2 regions of the Abyssibacter sp. genome follow, and region 1 is predicted to be linked to the other one. Evidence: predicted binding sites of a transcription regulator. Region 1 holds the regulator's gene; the other holds the start of a gene.
The links. Region 1 encodes FliA, which starts transcription of late flagellar genes. Its sites were predicted from a motif close to GCTAAAGTTNNNNNNNNNNCNGCCGATA; they were not measured.
Positions count from the first base shown of each region.

Region 2: a site for FliA is predicted at 4,516-4,543, ahead of ACE1EY_RS15105 (flagellin). Genes of this name have one in related genera too.

Region 1 is NZ_CAXRDQ010000021.1:2,276-9,548, forward strand. It holds gene flhA (flagellar biosynthesis protein FlhA) at 1-1,763, shown strand, start outside; gene flhF (flagellar biosynthesis protein FlhF) at 1,794-3,146, shown strand; gene ACE1EY_RS02785 (MinD/ParA family protein) at 3,133-4,029, shown strand; gene ACE1EY_RS02790 (RNA polymerase sigma factor FliA) at 4,026-4,760, shown strand; gene ACE1EY_RS02795 (chemotaxis response regulator CheY) at 4,790-5,182, shown strand; gene ACE1EY_RS02800 (protein phosphatase CheZ) at 5,179-5,799, shown strand; gene ACE1EY_RS02805 (chemotaxis protein CheA) at 5,831-7,273, shown strand, end outside.
Region 2 is NZ_CAXRDQ010000090.1:21,113-28,385, reverse strand. It holds gene ACE1EY_RS15115 (EAL domain-containing response regulator) at 1-357, opposite strand, end outside; gene ACE1EY_RS15110 (PAS domain-containing protein) at 354-4,343, opposite strand; gene ACE1EY_RS15105 (flagellin) at 4,640-5,782, shown strand; gene ACE1EY_RS15100 (flagellar protein FlaG) at 5,869-6,228, shown strand; gene fliD (flagellar filament capping protein FliD) at 6,296-7,273, shown strand, end outside.

The sequences.
Region 1 (7,273 bases):
CCGGTAACGTGATCGAGGCCTTCGGCAATTTTGTGATCGGCGGCAACTACGCGGTTGGCATCGTCGTGTTCATCATTCTGACGATCATCAACTTTGTTGTTGTTACCAAGGGCGCCGAGCGCATCTCGGAGGTGAGCGCGCGGTTCACGCTGGATTCCATGCCCGGCAAGCAGATGGCGATTGATGCCGATCTCAACGCCGGGTTGCTGACGCGGGATGAGGCAATCGCCCGCCGTGAGGAGGTCCGCGAGGAGGCTGATTTCTACGGTTCCATGGACGGTGCCAGCAAGTTCGTGCGCGGCGACGCGCTGGCCGGCGTGCTGATCCTGCTGATCAATCTGGTCGGCGGCCTAGGCATCGGCATGATGCAGCACGGCCTGGATCTGGCCACGGCCATGCAGAACTACACGCTGCTGACCATCGGCGACGGTTTGGTGGCGCAGCTGCCCAGCCTGTTGCTGGCCACGGCGGTGGCGATGCTGGTCACGCGCATGTCCCGCTCGCAGAGCATGGGCAGTCAGGTGACGGCGCAGGTGTTCGCCAAGCCGCAGACCCTGATCGTGACTGCGGTCATTCTGACGATCTGCGGCCTGATTCCCGGCATGCCCAATCTGGTGTTTCTGACCCTGGGCATCGCGGCCAGCGGGCTGGCCTGGTGGATGCACCGGCGCAGCCAGGCCCCCACGGCCGACGCGATGCCTGAGGCCGACTCCGATCCGGTGGCCGACGATGCCGATGTGAGCTGGGACGACGTGCGCCCGACCGACGCGTTGAGTCTCGAGGTCGGCTATCGGCTAATACCGCTGGTGGATATCCGCCAGGGCGGGGAGCTGGTGCGGCGGATTCGTGGCGTGCGCAAGAAATCCACCCACGAGCTGGGGTTTCTGGTGCCCGCGGTGCATATCCGCGACAACCTGGAACTGCCGCCCAATGGCTACCGGCTCTGCGTGAACGGGGTGCCGGTTTCCGAGGAGGTGATCCACGCCGACCGGCTGATGGCGCTGAACCCCGGTCAGGTGTTCGGGCAGGTCGAGGGCATCAAGGGTCAGGACCCGGCCTTTGGCATGGAGGCCGTCTGGATCGAGCAGGGCCTGCGAACCGAGGCGCTGTCCAAGGGCTGGACCGTGGTTGATCCGGGCACGGTCGTCGCCACGCATATCGGCCACATCGTTCACAGCCACGCCCACGAGCTGCTGGGCCATGACGACGTGCAGAGCCTGCTCGACAACCTGGCCCAGAGCGCGCCCAAGCTGGTCGAGGATCTGGTGCCCAAGCTGCTGCCGCTGACCGTGGTCGTGCGCGTGCTGCAAAACCTGCTCGAAGAAGATATTTCGATTCGTGCGTTCAAGCAGATCGCCGAATCCTTGGCGGAGCATGCGCGCCAGAGTCAGGATCCCGACATGCTCACCGCTCAGGTTAGGGTGGCGCTTGGCCAACAAATCGTTCAACAAATCAATGGCTTGGAGTCTGAATTGCCGGTTCTTACGCTGGCGCAGCCGCTGGAACAGCTCCTGCAAGAGTCCATGCAACAAGACGCCAGCGCCATCGAACCAGGACTCGCCGAACGCATGCACCAGTCAATCGCCGAATGGGTGGAACGCCAACAGGGCCAGGGCCAGACGCCCGTGCTGCTGGTGCCACAGGGCATTCGCGCGTCACTGGCGCGGTTTCTGCGCTACGCCGCACCTGGTCTGCATGTGCTGGCTTACAACGAGGTCCCGCAGGGCAAGCAGCTGAAGCTGGTTGGCGCGGTGGGGGTCTGAGGACACTGTCTACGGTGAGCAGGCTTTGAAATGAAGATCAAACGATTTCTCGCACGTGACATGCGCGCCGCCTTCCGGATGGTGCGTGAAGAACAGGGCCCGGATGCGGTGATTCTGTCCAGCCGCCGCATCGGCGACCAGATCGAGGTGGTCGCGGCGTTGGATTACGACGCAGCGCTGGTGCAGCAGGCGGTGCGGCGCAATGACTCGCCGGAGCCGCAGCGTACACAGGCGGCCCATGAATCGGCGCCGCGCTCGGCAAATGAGGCGGTCGCGCCTGTTGCCGGTGCGGCGAACGCATCGTCCACGGCCGCGCGGGGCACGGACCATGTCGATCCCGCGGCACGCCGGGAGGATGTGAATCCATTCGCCAGCGAACTCGCGCAGGCCGCCGCGCCCAACGTGAAACCGGAACCGACCATCGTCTGGGCGCAAGACCCCCACATCGAGCGACTGGAGCGCGAACTCGGAGAACTGCGCAGCACCATCCAGAGCGAGATGGGGCAGATCGCCCGCGGTGCCTGGGAGTTTCGCAATCTGGAACATGCCCATGTGGCCCAGCAGCTCGAGCGCATGGGTTTCGAACATGCCCTGACGACCGCAGCTGTCCGCACGCTGCCGCAGGACGCCGTGCGGCCGACCGCCACCTATGCCGCGCTGCGCGCCATCGTGACGCAGATGCCGGCACAGCCGGCAGATCTGCTCGACACGCCGGGTGCAATTGCACTGGTCGGTCCGACCGGTGTCGGCAAGACCACCACGCTGGCCAAACTGGCCGCACGCTATGTTGCCCAGCACGGCACGAACGGGCTGGCGCTGGTCAGCACCGACGACTTCCGGATCGGCGCGCAGGAACAGCTAATCACCTATGGCCGTCTGCTCGGCGTGCCGGTACTCACGGCCTCCGGCATCGAGGGTCTGGCGCAGGTGCTGGCGAAGCTGTCGGGCAAGCGGATGATTCTGATCGACACCGCCGGCATGAGTCCGTCCGACCAGCAATTGGCGATGCGGCTGAACCAGTTCGGGGTGTCCGGCTCGCCGGTGCGCACGCTGCTCGTGCTGGCCGCGACCACCCAGCCGGAAGATCAGGCGCGGGCGATTCACGCGTTTCGTTCGGCGCGCCCGGCGGGCTGCGTGATCACCAAGCTGGACGAGTCGTCACGCCATGGCTCTGCGCTGTCGGCGATCACACGTGCGCGTCTGCCGGTGGCCTATGTCGCCGACGGCCAGGCCGTGCCGGAGGACCTGCATCGAGAGCGGCCGGAAACCCTCATCAAGCGCGCCGTGCAGGCGGCGCGTACGCACACCACACCAACACAGGTTCGTGACGGGTCACCGTCACGTGCCGACTACGAGCGGGAGGCCGCCAATGCCGTTGCTTGATTCTTCCCAGGCTGTTCAGCGCACGCAGGCCGCGGGGCTGGCCCACAAACCCGCCGCCAACGGGCCGCGCGTGTTCGCCGTGGCCAGCGGCAAGGGCGGCGTGGGCAAGAGCACGATCGCGGTGAACCTGGGTATGGCGATGATCGAGGCCCAGCGAAAGACCATGTTGCTGGATGCCGATCTTGGCCTGGCCAACGTGGATGTACTGCTCGGCCTGCAGCCAGCGGCGAATCTGTCGCATGTACTCGAAGGCAAATGTTCGCTGGCCGACACCATTATCGACGGACCGGGGGGGCTGAAAATCGTCCCGGCCTCATCCGGCCGCCGCCGCATGGCGGAGCTGACCCGCAGCGAGCATGTGGGTTTGATCGGCGCCTTCAGCGGCCTCAATAACCCCATCGACGTGATGCTGGTCGATACCGCCGCCGGCCTGTCCAACAGCGTGCAGACGTTTTGCCAGGCCTCGCAAGAGGTGTTGGTGGTGGTCTGCAACGACCCCGCTTCGCTCACCGATGCCTATGCGCTGATCAAGGTGTTGTCGCGCGACTGCGGCATCCCGCGGATGCAACTGGTCACCAACCGCGTGCGGTCGGCAGGCGAGGGGCGCGAGGTTTACGACAACCTCTGCCGTGTGGCGGATCGCTTTCTGGACGTCACCCTCAATTACCTCGGCCATGTGCCGGACGACGACAAGATCGTCCGCGCCGCCCGTCAGCAGCGGCCCGTCATCACGGCCTATCCCGGTGCGCCATCGGCTCAGGCCTTCCACGGCATCGCCAACAAGCTGCTGGGCATCGCCCCCCAACGCGGTGCCCGCGGCCATATCGAATTTTTTGTGGAACGCCTGGTTGGTCAGCCCACTGGCATGGCGATGACGGCATGAACGCAGCCGCCTCTTACGCCTATTACGAGCAGACCGGCTCGCAGGATCTCGTCACCCGGCATGCCGGTTTGGTGCGGCGCATCGCCTTGCATCTGGTCGCGCGGCTGCCCGATTCGGTGGAACTGGACGATCTGATCCAGGCCGGCATGCTGGGCCTGCTCGAAGCGGCGTCGTCGTTTGATGCGAGGCAGGGCGCCTCATTCGAAACCTTTGCCGGCATTCGCATTCGCGGCTCGATGATCGACGAGCTGCGCCGGGGCGACTGGGCTCCGCGATCGGTGCATCGCAAGATGCGCGAGGTCACGAGGACCATTCAGGCGATTGAGCAGGAAACCGGCAGCGAGGCCGGCGAGCAGCAGGTTGCCGAGCGCATGGGCATCACGCTGGACGAGTACCGCCACATCACGCTAGATGCCTCGCAATGCCAGTTGCTGAGCCTGACACCCGCCGATCCGGACGAAGACGGTCACTCGCGCGAGGTGGCCTCCGGCGATGCCCAGCCCACCGATGTGCTGCAAAAGGCTCAATTTCAGCGCGATCTGGCCGATGCCATAAAACAGCTGCCGGAACGCGAGCAACTGGTCATGTCGCTGTACTACGACGAGGCCATGAACCTGCGGGAAATCGGCGCCGTGCTGGGCGTGAGCGAATCCCGCGTGTGCCAGATCCATGGGCAGGCGATGGTGCGCCTGCGCGCGCGGCTGGGCGACTGGATTGATCGGGGCAAGTGAACTCAGGCGAATTGGCAGGAGCAAACACGATGGACACAAGCATGAAGATTCTGGTGGTGGACGATTTCCCGACGATGCGGCGCATCGTCAAGAATCTGCTGCAGGATCTGGGATTTTCGAATTTCGTCGAGGCCGAGGACGGGCAAAGTGCGCTGACGGTGCTGGGCGCCAACGGCAACGGCATTGATTTCGTCGTGACCGACTGGAACATGCCGGGCATGACCGGCATCGATCTGCTCAAGGCGATTCGCGGCAACGCGGCGTTGGCCGGGCTGCCGGTGCTAATGGTCACGGCCGAGTCCACCCGCGAGCAGATCATCGAGGCGGCCAAGGCCGGCGTGAACGGTTACATCATCAAGCCCTTCAACGCGTCGACGCTGAAGGAGAAGCTGGACCGCATCTTCAACCGGGCAGCGGCGTGACCCCGCCGGCGGTCTCCGCCGGACTTCGTGCCGATGTACAGGCGCTGTCGGCCGCGCTGGATCGCGATGATCTGCAGACATTCAATGAACTGCTGACCAAGCTGAGCGACCAGCGTACGCACCGGGTCATCGACGGCCTGCAGAGCATCAGCCGCAATCTCGCCGGCGCGTTGAGCCGTCTGGCACTGGATGAGCGATTGGTGCGCTATGCCGGCAGTGACATGCCCGACGCCTGCGCACGGCTCAACCACGTGATGCAGATGACCGAACAGGCTGCGAACCGGACCCTGGATCTGGTCGAGGCCACCCAGGCGCAATTGCCCGGCCTGGCCAGCGCCGCCGGCGAGCAAACGCTGAGCGAGCTGCGCAGCAATCTGTCCGCCATTGCCGAAGCCCAGGCTTACCAGGATCTCAGCGGCCAGGTCATCCGCCGCGTAATCCAGCTCGTGCAGGGCGTGGAACAGGCGCTGGCCGACCTGCTGGAACTCGCCGGTCTGACGGTGCCGAATGCCAGCGCGGCCGCCCGCAAGCCGGAGGGCCCGGCGCTGGCCGGCATCGACACGCATGGCTCAACCCAGGCTCAAGCGGACGATCTTCTGGCCGATCTAGGTCTTTAGTCTTTCGGTCGCGACTCCACCGGTATTGCTCATGGACCAAGAACTGCTGGCCGACTTTCTGACCGAAGCCGGCGAAATGATCGATTCGCTGGGCGAGCAGATTGTCGCTTTCGAACAGTCGAATGCTGATCCGGAACAGCTTAACGCGCTGTTTCGGGTATTCCACACGCTCAAGGGCAGCGCAGGGTTTCTGGAAATCCAGCCCATGGTGGAGTTATGCCATGCGGCGGAGGAGGTCATGGGCGCCGTGCGCACCGGGCAGCTGGGGCACAGTGCCGAACTGGTCGATGGCATTTCCCAGGCGGTGAGCTGGCTGGATGCGGCCCTGGCCGAGCTGTCCAACGGCGAAGTCATCACGCCGGCTGATCCGGCGCTGATCGAGTCATTGCGCGCCGTGTGTGGCGGCCCCGCGGCGGATGAGGCTGATTTCAACGTCGACGCGATTCTCGGCGAGGACTGCGGCGATCCGATTAGCGATGATGACTTCGAGGCGTTGCTGGATGCTTTCCACGGCACGGCGACGCCGAGCGACAACCTTGCTGAGCTCCAGCCGGAGCCACCGCCGGTGCCGCCTGCGGTCGCGCCCAAGGCCAGGGTGGAAACCTCGATCCGCATCGACACCGATCGCCTGGATGCCGTGGTGAACCAGGTGGGCGAGCTGGTGCTGGTACGCAATCGGCTGAAGCGCCTGCGCGAGTCGGTCGACGATCCCTTGCTCGACCGCACCTTGGGCCACCTCGATCAGGTGACGACCGGTTTGCAAAGCTCGGTGATGCTCATGCGCATGCAACCGGTGCGGAAGGTGTTTTCCAAGATCCCGAAAATCGTGCGCGATCTGTCACGTTCGCTGGACAAGAAGATTGAGGTGCTGCTTGAAGGCGAGGACACCGAGCTGGATCGCACGCTGGTGGAATCGCTGTCCGAGCCGCTGGTGCACCTGGTGCGCAATGCGGTCGATCACGGTATCGAGGCACCGGCGAAGCGGCTGGAAAACCGCAAGCCCGAAGCGGGACGGCTGACGCTGGCGGCGCAGCAGGTCGGCGACCATATTCACATTGAGATCCGCGACGACGGGGCCGGGATCGACCCTTCAGTCATTCGCGCCAAGGCCATCGAGACGGGCGTGATCGACCGCGAATCCGCCGCGCGGCTGGATGCCCAGGACTGCCTGGATCTGATTTTCCGGCCCGGCTTCTCGACCCGCGACGCGGTGTCGGAGGTCTCCGGCCGTGGTGTGGGCATGGATGCCGTGCGCTCGAAGATTGTCGAGCTCAACGGCAGTGTGGAGATCAGTTCCGAGGTCGGGGCGGGGTCGGCATTTCTGATTCGCCTGCCGCTGACGCTGGCGATTCTGCCAGCGCTGATGGTCACCGTAAGCGAGCGCGAGTTCGCCATTCCGGTCACCGCCATCGAAGAGGTTGCCCGGTTCGATCCGGACCGCGTGGAGTGCCTCGGCAGCCGCGAGGTGATGCGT
Region 2 (7,273 bases), on a different contig from region 1:
GGCGACGCGCGCCCGGACGACGGCGGGTTCGAATGGCTTGGCGACATAGTCGGCGCCACCGATGGAGAAGCCGAGTTCCTCGTCGCGGGCCTCGTTCTTGGCCGTGACGAAAATGACAGGAATCCGCGCGGTTTGGGCATCCGACTTGAGCCGACGACAGACCGCATAGCCATCCATGTCCGGCATCACGACATCGAGCAGAATCAGGTCGGGTGGCTGGTCCGCCACAATGTCCAAGGCGCGGCGGCCAGACGTGGCGGCCTGCACGCGATAACTGCCGGCGAGCACGGAGCGCAACATATCGATGTTGCTCGGCGTGTCGTCGACGATCAGTACGGTGGGTGGATCTGCGGTCATGGCGCGTCGTTCTCCCCTAAGTCGACCTGATCCATGGCCTGTTTTGCACCGACGAAGTCATAGGCTTCGGCGCGATCGATGACGGCTGAGACGGCTTGTTCGAGACCGGCCGGAACGAGCTGCCGCAGGGTTGATGCCAGATCGACCGCCCGAGTGTCGTTCTCCAGCAGTAACTGCGCAAGTCGCCGCCATTGCCGCTTAAAGCTGTCTGCGGACATCTTGGTCGGGACAGTGGCCGGCAGGGGCTCGATGCTGCCCAGCGCTTGGCGGACCACCGAGAGCTGCTCGCCAAGCTCGGCCAGCGGCGCCGCCACGGTGGCATTGTTGTCGATGGCAGCCTCCACGGCAGCGGCCTGCGCGGCGAGTGGATAGGCGCCCAGGCTGCTTGCGGCGCCTTTGAGCGAATGCGCATGCAGCTTGGCCCCTGCCGGGTTGTCGGCATCCAACGCATGGCGGATCGCCGCCGTCGCATCGCAGTGGTCTGTGCGAAACCGCTTCAGCAGGCTCAGGAGCACGCCACGATTGCCGTCCAGACGGCGTAGTGCATCGCCCAAGGCAAAGCCCGGCAGATCAGGCAGATCCGTTGGGACGACGCCATGGGTCGGTGAGGACGCAAGGACACGACCCAAATGCCTGCCCACGGTTTCCAGCAGCGTCTCGGATTCGATGGGCTTGGCCATGTAGTCATCCATGCCGGCATTCAAGCAGCGCTCTCGGTCACCGTCCATCGCATTGGCGGTCATCGCCACGATGGGAGTGTCGCGGTAGGCATCGAGTCCGCGGATGCGCCGACTGGCCTCGAAGCCGTCCATCACCGGCATCTGGCAGTCCATCAAGATCAGATCGATGCCGTCGCCGGCTTCCAGGCGCTCCAGCGCCTGCGCGCCATGTTCGGCCAGTGACACGTTGGCGCCCGCCTGCCGAAGCACGGTCGAGGCAATCTCCTGATTGATCGCGTTGTCCTCAACCACCAGAACATGCACGCCGGACAGGGAAAGGGGGCGCCCTTGCGGCGCTTCGGGTGGTTCAGGGTCTTGCGACTGGACGGCCTGCGTGAGGGTGGCAAGTAAGCGGCTGGGGCTGACCGGCTTGACCAGGAATCCGTCCAGTTTCAACTCCGCGATGCCGGGCAGGCTGTGCTCTGCGCCGTAACCGGTCATCATCACCGTGCGGGGGCGGCCGTATCGTTCCGGTGCGTTCAGCACCCGCCGGACCAGCTCGGTGCCGGAGAGTTCGGGCATGCGCCAGTCGACGATCAGGAAATCATAGGGGCGAGATTGTTTGACCGCCGCCTCCAGCCGCGCCAAACCCGATCGGCAACGCTGTTCGGACACCGCGGTGACACCCAACCGTGCAAGCAGGCCGGTGATCACTTCGCAGGTCGTCAGATGATCATCAACGACCAGCGCACGCCGACCGCTGAGATCAACCAGCGCGGCATCCGGTTGCCTCGTATGGTCTTCGTCGAGGACCAGTTCAAACCAGAATCGACTGCCGGCGTCGGGGGAACTGCTTACACCCATGGTGCCGCCCATCAGCGTGACCAGGCGGCGAGCAATGGTCAGCCCCAGTCCGGTACCGCCAAACTGGCGGGTGGTGGAGGCGTCGGCTTGTTCAAAGGCCTCGAAGATCCGCGTTTGTTGCTCCGGCGTGAGCCCGATGCCGGAGTCGGTGACAGCGAATCGAAGCCTGGCCTGCTGCTGATTCCGCCACACGGTGTCGATGGTCATGTCGATGTCGCCGCCATCCGGCGTGAACTTGATGGCGTTGCTGGCCAGATTGCCGAGCACCTGCCTGATCCGCAGAGGATCGCCGATCAAGCGGTTCGGACAGTCGTCCGCCAGCCGGATCGACAGCTCCAGTTGTTTGTCCCGGCTGCGCTCGCCCATGAGGTTGCCGACATCATCAATCAGCTGGTGCAGTTCGAACGGGATGGTTTCGATCTCCAGGTGCCGGGCCTCGATCTTCGACAGATCGAGAATGTCGTCGAGCAGTCGCAGCAATAGCCGTGACGACGACTCGATCTGCGACAGATACCGCCCCTGCTGGCCTGTCAGGTCGGTGCCGCGCATCAACTGCGACATGCCGACCACCGCGTTCATCGGGGTGCGGATCTCGTGACTCATGTTCGCCAGAAACTCGCTTTTGGCGGCGTTGGCACTATCCGCTTCCTCACGTGCGGATCGCAGTGCCTGTTCCAGAGTCTTCTCACGTTGGATATCAATGGTCAGGCCGTAGACGGTGCGGCTGCCGTCCGGATTGAATGCGCCGCGGAACGCCGTGCGGCGCCAGAAATAGCTGTCATCGGGCGCCCGCATGCGGTACTGAAACGTCCCGGTCAGATCCTGCTCATCCGTTGCGTGGCGTAGCCGCTCTACCTGGGCTGTGAATGTTGGCTGGTCGTCCGGGTGAACGAAGCTGAGAACCTGATCAAACTCGCGGTAGAACTGCTCGGGCTTGAGGTCGATGACGATGTGGGGCGTGTCGCTGATATAGGTGTAGCGCAGCGCGAAGTCGGGCGGTGTCATCCTGAGTTCCCACACAACACCCGGCAGGTTGGCCGTGAGGCGACTCAGCCGTTCTGCCTGTGCCTCGGCTTCGGTGCGCGCCGTTTCCAGTTTCTCGGTGAGTTGGCGCTCGGCATCGATGTCGACGGTGTGGCCGACCGCGATGCGGTACTGGCTGCCTTTTACGTCATAGATCGAGCCAGTGGCCCGTACCCAGCCCCAGCGACTGCCGCGCCGCCGGATCCGGTATTCGGAGCTGTAGCGGCCATCGGCGAGCGCCTGTTCGATGTCCCGCCGGTAGCGATCACGGTCGTCCGGATGAACCAGCGTCAGCAATTGGCCGGCGTCCTGTCGAATCATCGGCAGATCGAGATCACCAAACGGAGTGTCCAGCTTGCCGGCGAAGTGGGTGAACCGCGCAATGCCGGTCTCCTGGTGAATCTCCGCCCGCCATGTCGCACCAGGGAGGTTTTCGGTGATTTCGACCAGGCGCTGGCTGGTTTCCGCCGCTGTGCGTTCGGCGTTCTTCAGGTCGGTCACATCCATCATCACGCCGTAGAGCCAAACGATGCGGCCGTCCGCCGCTTGCTGGGCGCTGCCGTGTTCCATGACCCAACGCAGTTCGCCGTCGCGGTGGCGGATGCGGTACTCCACCAACCAGGGCAGGCCGGCTAATGCGGCGCCTTCCACTTTGGATTGCAGGTCCACGGCGTCGTCGGGGTGGATCAGCGCACCGAATGAGGTGCGTCGATTGCCGATGAAATCGTCTGCCGGGTAGCCCGTTAGCACCTCGACCTGATCGGAGACGAAGGCCATGGTCCACTGCTCATCCATGGCGCAGCGATACACCACGCCGGGCACGCTCTGGATGATTTGTCGGGTGCGACGCTCGGCGTCCAGGCGACCGGATTCGGCGGCCAGGCGCGGTCGGGCGTCGCGAATGCTGATGATGGTCCGCAGCGCATCGGTCGGTGCAGCGACGAACTGGCTGACGCCGATATCCACTGGCAAATGTGTGCCATCGGCCTGTAGTGCTTCCGTTTCGCGCAGTTCGACGGCGTGGGGAGCGGGCGTTTCGTCCGTACCGGCAGGCAGGTCCAGCGACGGGAGCAGCGCGTCAAGCGGCAGGCTCTTGAGCGACTCCGGCTCTCGCCCAAAGACGGTGCGACACCGATTGTTGGCGCTGAGCACCCGGCCAGTCTTCGGGTCCAGCACGAGCAGGGCCTCGGGCACGGTTGCCAACATCTGCCAGCTGCGTTGGCCGGCGTGCTCCGCGCGGCTTAAATCGCGTCCCTGGCGCCAGCCGAGCCAGCCCAACACCATGCAGCAGGCAAATCCGCCGATGAGGAAGACCTCAAGCAATTCCCGGGCAATGCCGTCCCCCAGCTGGTTTGGCAGCCCGAGCACGACCGTGGTCAGCGCGAGGGCGAGGAGTAGCAGCAGACCCAGCAGCAGATTGCGCATCGGACCCCGCGGCATCGGCGCAGTCTCCTCGTCAGGTGTTGTCCGGCCTACGTTCTCATGGTTTTGCGAAGGCGTCATCCCGCTATCTGGCATCTCGCGCGCCCCGTGGTTCGCGTGCGATGCGCGGGTCAAAAAAACCGGCTGGGGCCTCGCAGTCGTGGCTGACGGACAGGGCGGACGGAAAATATCTAAAGTTCTGTGCACCGGGTCCGATAACCGGGCTGTATCGGCGAGACGTCCAGGTTGGAACGCTCCGCTGAGCATTAGGCGCCGCCGGCGCCACGACCTAAACGGACCAGGAGTATTTAGCCATGCAAGTGATCAATACCAACGTGATGTCGCTGAACGCTCAGCGCAATCTCAACAATTCCCAGGACATGCTCGCCACGTCGATGCAGCGCCTGTCCACCGGCCTGCGCATCAACAGTGCAAAGGACGATGCGGCGGGTCTGGCGATCTCCGAGCGCTTCACCGCACAGATTCGCGGCCTGGATCAGGCCGCACGCAACGCCAACGACGGCATTTCACTGGCGCAGACCGCAGAAGGTGCGCTGGGTGAAGTCACCAACAACCTGCAGCGGATCCGTGAGCTGGCGGTGCAATCGTCCAACGCGACCAACAACAATACGGATCGTGCCGCGTTGCAGACCGAAGTCGGCCAGCTGCTCGAAGAAATCAACCGCGTGGCGGATACCACGACCTTCAACGGCGTGAACGTGTTGGACGGCTCCTTCTCCGGCGCTAGCTTCCAGGTTGGTGCCAACGCGGGCGAGACCATTACCGTCTCTTCGATCGTGGATGCCAACACGGCCGCGATGGGCTCGGTCACCCAGGCCAGCGTGTCGGTGGCTGCGTCGGGCATTACCGGATTCGCAACCGGGATCGCCGCCGGCGGCGTGACCGTTAACGGTGTCGATATCGGTGCGGTCGCCAGTGCCAGCAGTGCTGCCGAGCGGGCTGGCCAGCTGGTGGATGCCATCAATGAGGTGTCACAGCAGACCGACGTCGGAGCGTCATACGACAGCGCGACAGGGCAGATCACGCTGGTTAGTGACGCTGCCATCACCATTGCGGGCACGACCGACTCCGCCACCGTGGCGGGCTGGGCCAATGGGTCGGTTGGAACGCCTGCGACATCGACCGGCATCGACACCCTGTCGGTCGCCAGTTATGCCGGCGCCCAGCTGGGCATTCAGCTGGTCGACAGCGCGCTCGACACGATCAACACGGCCCGCGCTTCGCTGGGCGCCGTGCAAAGCCGCTTCGAGTCGGTGGTCGCATCGGTCCAGGTGCAGTCCGAGAACCTCAGCGCCTCGCGCAGCCGCATCCAGGATGCCGACTTCGCCAAAGAAACCGCAGCACTGACCCGCGGGCAGATCCTGCAGCAGGCCGGTACGGCGATGCTGTCCCAGGCCAACTCCGCACCGCAGAGCGTGCTTAGCCTGCTCGGCTAAGCCCGCAACAGGGGGGATGAGTGAACGGGGTCAGGTCGCCGAACGCGCCTGACCCCGTTTTGGTTTCCGCGACCGGAGACACGATCATGAGCGAAGACATTCGCATCAACCCGATTACCGACGCTTTAAGGGAGCGGCCTGACCTGCCGATGCCCTATCCACCGACTCGGGAACACCCGCCCGCAGTGGCTGAGGCGAACCGTGACGACCGGGCGTTCGTTTCCGACGAAGCGACGCACCGGGCGGTGAACAAGATCAACGCCACGCTGATCGGTGCCCGCACCAGCCTGCGGTTTCGTGTGGACGGCGAAGCTGAGCTGCTCGTCGTGTCCGTGGTCGATGACGTGACCGGTGACGTGCTGCAGCAAATGCCTGCGCAGGACGTGGTCGAGGCGGCCCGCCGCTTGCACAGCGGGCAGATGCACACCCTGGATGTATCGGCTTGAGGGCCTATCGGGCATGCCCCGCGGCACGCGGCTTGCCTGAACCGGGCAGTCAGCAAAGGAGTCGTTGATGTCTATTTCGTCACTGGGTGTCGGGTCGGGCCTGGACATCGCCAGTCTGGTTTCACAGCTCGTCAGCGCCGAGCGCGGCGCGCAGGACACCACGCTGGCGCGCCGTAGTTCGGCCGCCAATGCGGAGCTGTCCGCCCTGGGTCGCGTGCGCTCGTCGCTCAATGCCTTGGCCGGTGCGGCGTCCACCCTGGAAGAGCCCAGTGCATTCACGCCGACGACGGCCACGTCTGCCGATGAGGGCAGCCTGCTGGTCAGCTCAACGTCTGGCGCGCAGGTCGGCAGCTACAACGCTCGCGTCGTGCAGCTGGCCTCCGCGCACAAGCTGCATTCGCAGGCCTACACCGATGCCGAGGCCGAAGTCGGCTACGGCGAGCTCACGCTGGAACTCGGTGAAGCGTCGTTCTCGGTGAGCGTGCCGCAAGGGGACGGTTCGCTGGAGGCCATTCGCGATGCGATCAACGGGTCGGACGACAATGTGGGCATTCGTGCATCCATCATCATCGCCGATGATGGCGCGCGCCTGGTACTGGAGTCCGAGCAAACCGGTGCCGATCAAAGCATCCGGGTGACGGCTGCGCCGGAGGCCGGCGGCGAGGGGCTCGATGCGCTGGTCTACGATCCGGGCGTGACGGAAAACCTGACGGAGCTGTCCGAGGCCCGCGACGGGAAATTGTCGATTGACGGGTTCGTACGGTCGTCATCGACCAACACCATCACCGACGCCGTGGACGGGCTCAGCTTCACGCTGTTGGCCGAGACCCCCGATATGGACGTGCGGATCGATGTCGCGCAGGACAGCGGTTCGGTGAGCAGCGCCGTGCAGTCCTTCGTCACCGCTTACAACAACGCTCAGGTCACCTTGTCTTCGGTGTCGCTGGCGGTGCCGGGGGGCACCTCCGGCGCGCTGGTCGGCGATCCGCTGGCGCTTGGGGCCAGGCAGTCCTTGCGGACCATGATGACCCAGCAATTCGACGGC